DNA from 3 places in the Secundilactobacillus malefermentans genome. Region 3 is predicted to be linked to each of the others. Evidence: predicted binding sites of a transcription regulator. Region 3 holds the regulator's gene; each other region holds the start of a gene.

Region 1 (2,281 bases), 830 kb from region 3:
TTCGCGACGCAAATAGTCAACGACCGGATCATTCTCATCCGTATATAGTAGAACGAACCGTTTGACCTTTGCCTGTTGAACCATGGCCGTCACGTTAGCAAGAACCTCTTCCACCCGACTCCCAATCGCAATTGATAAAACATAGTGACGAGCGACCAGCGACTGATTGATGCCTCGGAGCATATCAATATAGAACGGATTCTCCGGTGAGGAACTTTCCGCCGTTGGAAAAATAACTCCGACGACGTTTGCTTCACCGCGAGTCAGGTTCTTAGCAGTATAATTTGGCAGATAATCAAGATCCTTAGCGAGTTTTTGAATTCGCTCCCGCGTTTTAAGGCTGATTCTTGAATTATTATTTAGCGCACGTGAGGCGGTTGAGACTGAGACACCAGCTCGACGCGCAATATCTTTTATTGTAATCATGAGCGTTTCCTTTTTCATTTATTGGTAAGTTTCTCCATCTGAAGTTTACCACGAAATCCCTCCCATTTACCGACAAATTCAGGTAGGTCGGCCATTTTAATCTCAAGTACGCCGGCCGTCTTGTCCAAATTCATTCTTTCATCGCTTACACAATTACTTAAGGCCCTATACCTTTATAAAATTCTTTCATTGTGAAAAAATTATTTTCAAAATATTTCCCGTAGTTACTAATGTAAGACAGTTTTCACGAAATTGTGTCGATTTAAAGTAAATGAAAGCATTTACAAAAAAACCAGATGAGTTTATAGTGAAAATGTAAACAAATTCAGAGGAGGATTTCCGTTATGAAGGAAAATTTTGACTTTTTAATGCCTAGTGTTAACTTTTTTGGTGCTGGTGTTATTAAAAAAGTTGGCGATCGGGCCAAGATGCTTAACATGAAGAAGCCTTTGATCGTAACTGACAAAGGAATTGAATCACTTGAAAATGGTCCTGTTGACCAAACCTTGGCTTCATTAAAAGGTGCCGGCGTGGATTACGTTGTTTATGATGGCGTTGAACCCAACCCTAAAGTTCATAACATTCAAGAAGCTAAGAAACTTTATTTAGCTGAAGGTTGTGACAGTATCATCACTGTTGGTGGTGGTTCAGCTCATGACTGTGGTAAAGGAACTGGTATCATTTTGACTAATGGTGATGACATCACTAAGTTAGCCGGAATTGAAACCCTTGAAAATCCACTACCACCTTTGATGGCCGTTAACACCACTGCCGGTACTGCTTCAGAGCTTACCCGTCACTGTGTTATCACTAATACTGAAACGAAACTTAAGTTCGTTGTTGTTTCATGGCGTAACGTTCCATTGGTCTCATTCAATGACCCAATGCTAGAACTTGACGTTCCTAGGGGTATGACTGCTGCTACAGGTATGGATACCTTTGTACAAGCAATCGAACCATACGTTTCAACCAACCGAAACGACATTACAGACGGTCAATGTATACAAGCTATCAAATTAGTTGAAGAGAGTCTTCGTGAAGTCGTTGCTAACGGCCACAACGTTGAAGCTCGTACTAAGATGGTTGAAGCTGAAATGCTCGGTGGTATGGCCTTCAATAACGCTGACTTAGGTTACGTTCATGCCATGGCTCACCAACTCGGTGGCCAATACGATGCACCTCATGGTGAGTGCTGTGCAATCTTGTTACCAATCGTTGAAAAGTACAACATCGTTGCTTGCCCAGAACGTTTTGCTGAATTAGCTGAAATCATGGGTGAAAACACTGAAGGACTTTCAGTTCGCGATGCTGCTGACCTTTCAATTAAGGCAATGCGTCAGATGTGTGATGACGTTAACATCCCTCGTAGTATCAAAGCAATCGGTGCAAAGCCAGAAGACTTTGAATTGATGGCTGAGAATGCTTTGAAAGATGGTAACGCTCCTTCGAACCCACGTAAGGGTACTAAAGAAGAAATCGTTAAGTTGTTCCAAGAAGCTTACGATGCAGAATAGTTATTAATTTATGAAGTTTAGGAAGTCGCGGACTGTGAGCCACGGCTTTTTTTCTAATAGAAAATAAAATTACTAATTTTCCGTAATTATCTGACAAAATAATTGGATTATGTGGCAATTAGTTATACAATTTATCCTAACTTCAAACTTAATGAATAACTAGAAATGGAGTGGTGCTCAATGTTGAAGTTTTACTACAATGCAAATACGCCATCCAAGCGGAAAGCCTTAAAGTGGCTAGATGACAACGAAATTCAATACGAAACTCGAAACATTAATTTCAAGCCTTTGGATGAAGAAGAAATTACTCATATCATGCACCTTTCTGAAGAAGGTACTGA
Region 2 (2,281 bases), 510 kb from region 3:
CCACTTTAATGAAAACCTACGTCGACTCCTATTAGTGTGTGGCCCATTTTCACGAAGTTCTAATTCCTCACGGCTTATCAAGATCTAATCACATACCCGGTACCACGAACGGTTTGAATGTAGCTCTTCTCGCCAATTCGATCGATTTTATTTCGTAGATAACGAATGTAAACATCAACCACGTTCGTTTCTACTTCTGACTCATATCCCCAAACTTTATTAAGCAGAACATCTCTTGCGAGAACAACGTTAATATTCTCCATTAAGATTAGTAAAAGTTCATATTCGCGTTTAGTTAAGTTAATAACTTCTTCCCCACGACGAACAACTCGATTTTCTTTTTCAATAGTCAAATCTTTATACGTCACGGTCGTTTGTTTGAAGCTCTGGTTCTTACCTTCAATATTAATTCGACGTAATAAAGCCCGAATTCTGGCAAGCAACTCCTCAATAGCAAAAGGTTTAACAATGTAGTCGTCAGCGCCATGATCAAATCCAGAAACCCGGTCAATCACAGAATCACGCGCTGTCATCATGATAATAGGGGTACTTTTTTCTTCCCTAACCCGACGAGCAACTTCAATACCATTTAATTCTGGCAACATTAAATCTAATAGAATGACATCGAAGTCTTGGGCTAAAGCAGCATCCAAACCAGTTCGTCCGTTCAAACAAACCTCAGTTTCATACCCCTCATGCTTAAGTTCAAGCTCCACAAAACGGGCAAGATTCTTTTCGTCTTCAATAATTAATATGCGACTCATGTGTTCTCAACACCTCTACATTTAAATAAATTCTTAGTAAATTGTTACAATCTAATAATCCATTGATAATTCTAACATATAGTTCGTCCTTTTGCTTAGAAATCAACGTTTTTATGGCAATATATTTTATCTTTTAAGAAAGTTATTTAAGAGAAAAGTTAAGAAATTTTAAAGTTGTGTAAAAATTCACTTGTAAAGTTTGTGATTTAATATACAATTTGCATGTAAACAAAAAAATAAATTTCAAAGGAAGTATAAATAATGAAAGCAGCAGTTGTACGCGATCCAGTTGATGGTTATGTCGATATTAAAGAGGTTACTTTACGCCCTATCCACTCAGGAGAAGCCTTAGTTGACGTCGAATATTGTGGTCTTTGTCACACAGATTTACACGTTGCCGCTGGTGACTTTGGTAAAGTTCCTGGCAGAATTATTGGCCATGAAGGTGTTGGTCGGGTTTCTCAAATTGCCGATGACGTTACAAACTTAAAAATCGGAGATCGCGTTTCTATTGCTTGGTTCTTTAAGGGTTGTGGCCATTGCGAATATTGTTTAAGTGGTCGCGAAACACTTTGCCGCAATGTACAAAATTCTGGATTTACCGTTGATGGCGCTATGGCTCAACAAGTTATTGTAGATGCTAACTATGCCGTGAAGGTGCCAGACGAGTTGGATCCAGTTGAGGCCACTTCCCTCACTTGTGCCGGTGTGACCATGTATAAAGCACTAAAAATTGGCGAAACGAAGCCTGGTCAATGGGTTGAAGTCGTTGGTGCCGGTGGTTTAGGTAACTTAGCAATTCAATATGCCTCACACGTATTTGGTGCCCATGTGGTTGCCGTCGATGGTAACCCAGATAAGCTTGCTGCTGCTAAGGCAAATGGTGCCGAAATTCTGATTAACCGTCATGACTCAAACGTTGCCGAAGAAATTCAGAGACAAGTTGGTGGTGTTCACAACGCCCAGGTTACTGCCGTTACGTCTGATGCATTTACACAATCAGTAAATGCCTTACGTCCAGATGGCCGTCTTGTTGCTGTGGCGCTACCACAAGGAAATATGGAACTTAACATTGCTAAGACTGTCCTTGATGGCATCCAAGTTGCAGGATCACTTGTTGGAACTCGTCAAGATTTAGCAGAAGCATTTCAATTTGGTGCTGAAGGCAAGGTTCACCCTATCGTTAAGACTCGTCGTTTGAGTGAAATTAATGATATTATCGATGAAATGAAGTCCAACAAAATTGTTGGACGAATGGTTGTTGACTTCACCAAAGAGTAATAGCTAACAATTATTAAATCTTCAAAGTACTTTTCTTAAGATAGATGATTTATTAAGGAAAGTACTTTCTTTATTTTAACTTAGACTGAAAAATGTCATGAAAGAATCTCAAAATCATTGTATTTTACAAAAATATCTGCTACTATTTAGTTATACAAAACAGAAGAAAAGCTCAGTCCTCACGGTTAGTTAATATAACTGTTTGGAACACGACCCGTCCTTGAGAAAGTCAAGCG
Region 3 (2,281 bases):
CGTTTTGTTCGCGAAACTCATGCTGTAGATGGTCGTACTGTACGGAAGTCTCTTCAAATAATTGTTCGTTCTGAATGACTTCCGGATCGCTCATCTTGGCTTCTAATTGATGAATCTTGGCTTCCATTTCAATGAGACCAGCGAAGACACTTAGCATTTCTTCCCAAACGGTTTTATCAGAATCAAGACCCGTATCCTGTGCAAGGTAGCCAATAGTTAAGCCACGTTTCATCGTCACCTGACCTTCGTCTGGAGCCTCTTCACCGGTAATAATGTGAATTAAGGTTGATTTACCTGCACCGTTTCGGCCAACTAACGCAACTCTTCCATTATCTGGCACATCTAAGTTTACATTTTCAAATAAGGGATCCGCGCCAAATCGACGAGTAACGTGTTGAACTTGTAGGAGCATAATTGCCATCAACCTTTCGTGTATAGTGAAACTATTTTATCATATTTGATTACCTATAAGACAGGGGATTCAGATAAAATTTTGCAAATCATTTCACAAGAAGGGCGTTTATGCTACAATAACTAGGAAATATAAATTCACAATCTAATTAAGTAATCAGCCAAATCGTATAGGGTGATGGAATAATCAAGGAGGGAAACATTTTGAGTGAAACCAAAATACCACGGGCAACTGCCAAACGGTTACCCATTTATTATCGTTATTTAAATATTTTAAAGGATTCAGATAAGCTGAGGGTTTCTTCAACGGAACTATCAGAAGCAGTTAAGGTTGATTCGGCTACGATTCGCCGTGATTTTTCATATTTTGGGGCTTTAGGTAAACGTGGCTACGGTTATGATGTTGAAAAATTACTTGAGTTCTTCAAGAAAATTTTAAACCAAGACACGTTAACAAACGTTGCGCTTATTGGTGTTGGTAATTTAGGGAACGCACTTCTAAACTTTAATTTCCACCAAAATAGTAACGTTCGAATTAGTGCTGCCTTTGATGTAAAAGAGGATATTGTTAATACTATTCAAAGTAGCGTTCCAATTTATCCAATGAATCAATTACAGGAACAATTAAAAGACCAACAAATTGAAGTGGTTATCATTACTGTTCCGTCTAACGTTGCACAATCAGTGACGGATGATGTCGTTAAGGGTGGCGTAAAAGGAATCTTAAACTTTACACCTCTCAGAGTGACAGTGCCAGATGATGTCCGAGTTCAAAACGTTGATTTGACGAATGAATTACAAACACTCATTTACTTCCTAGATAATTATCAGTCTTAATTTCAAAGTGATGTTGCAATGGCAACGTCACTTTTTTTGCGGAGTAAATGACTTGCATTATGATATAAAAAATCATATAGTTGTAATTGTGATTAGCACTTGAAGTATTCAAGTGCTAACAGTACAAAAAAACATAAAAAAGCTTTATTGGAGGGATTCACGTGTTAAAACCATTAGGTGATCGTGTCGTTTTAGAGGCACAAGAAGAAGAGGAACAAACTGTTGGTGGCATTGTCCTTGCAAGTAATGCGCAAGAAAAACCACAAACTGCAAAAGTAGTTGCAGTCGGCAAAGGTACTTTACTGGAAAGTGGCAAAGAAATTGCGCCCGATGTAAAAATAGGAGACACTGTTTTGTTTGACAAGTATGCAGGTACTGACGTCAAAGATGGCGACAAGTCATACTTAGTTGTTCATGGCAAAGATATCATTGCGATTGTAGAATAATAAAAAATTATTGATGAGGTGAAAATAAATGGCAAAAGAAATAAAATTCTCTGAAGACGCTCGTAGCGCTATGTTACGTGGTGTTGATCAATTAGCAAACACAGTAAAGACAACCATTGGTCCTAAGGGACGTAACGTTGTGCTCGAACAATCTTACGGTAACCCAACCATTACTAATGATGGTGTAACGATTGCAAAGGCAGTTGAGTTAAAGGATCATTTCGAAAACTTGGGTGCTAAATTAGTTGCTGAAGTTGCTTCAAAGACGAACGATATTGCTGGTGACGGAACAACAACGGCCACTGTTTTAACGCAAGCTATCGTTACTGAAGGAATGAAAAACGTGACTGCTGGTGCAAACCCTGTTGGCATTCGTCGTGGGATTGAAAAAGCAACCGTTGAAGCTGTTGCTGCACTCCACAAAATGTCACATAAGGTAACCACTAAGGATGATATTGCTCAAATCGCTTCAATTTCTTCTTCAAACGAAGAAGTTGGTAAGCTAATTGCTGATGCAATGGACAAGGTTGGCAATGATGGTGTCATCACGATTGAGGAATCACGTGGTGTTGATACGAGTTTAGACG

What was found. Region 3 encodes Rex, which represses fermentation and respiration genes when NADH is low (regulators of the CRP and FNR family bind a similar motif). Its sites were predicted from a motif close to TTGTGAANTANTTCACAA; they were not measured.
Region 1: a site for Rex is predicted at 732-749, ahead of FGL90_RS03510 (iron-containing alcohol dehydrogenase). Genes of this name have one in related genera too.
Region 2: a site for Rex is predicted at 964-981, ahead of adhP (alcohol dehydrogenase AdhP). Genes of this name have one in related genera too.

Annotation. Positions count from the first base shown of each region.
Region 1 is NZ_CP042371.1:710,711-712,991, forward strand. Features, by position in the region: gene FGL90_RS03505 (LacI family DNA-binding transcriptional regulator) at 1-426, opposite strand, end outside; gene FGL90_RS03510 (iron-containing alcohol dehydrogenase) at 771-1,940, shown strand; gene FGL90_RS03515 (Spx/MgsR family RNA polymerase-binding regulatory protein) at 2,121-2,281, shown strand, end outside.
Region 2 is NZ_CP042371.1:23,833-26,113, forward strand. Features, by position in the region: gene FGL90_RS00125 (HAMP domain-containing sensor histidine kinase) at 1-78, opposite strand, end outside; gene FGL90_RS00130 (response regulator transcription factor) at 78-764, opposite strand; gene adhP (alcohol dehydrogenase AdhP) at 1,026-2,045, shown strand.
Region 3 is NZ_CP042371.1:1,539,857-1,542,137, forward strand. Features, by position in the region: gene FGL90_RS07465 (ABC-F family ATP-binding cassette domain-containing protein) at 1-415, opposite strand, end outside; gene FGL90_RS07470 (redox-sensing transcriptional repressor Rex) at 616-1,248, shown strand; gene groES (co-chaperone GroES) at 1,410-1,694, shown strand; gene groL (chaperonin GroEL) at 1,723-2,281, shown strand, end outside.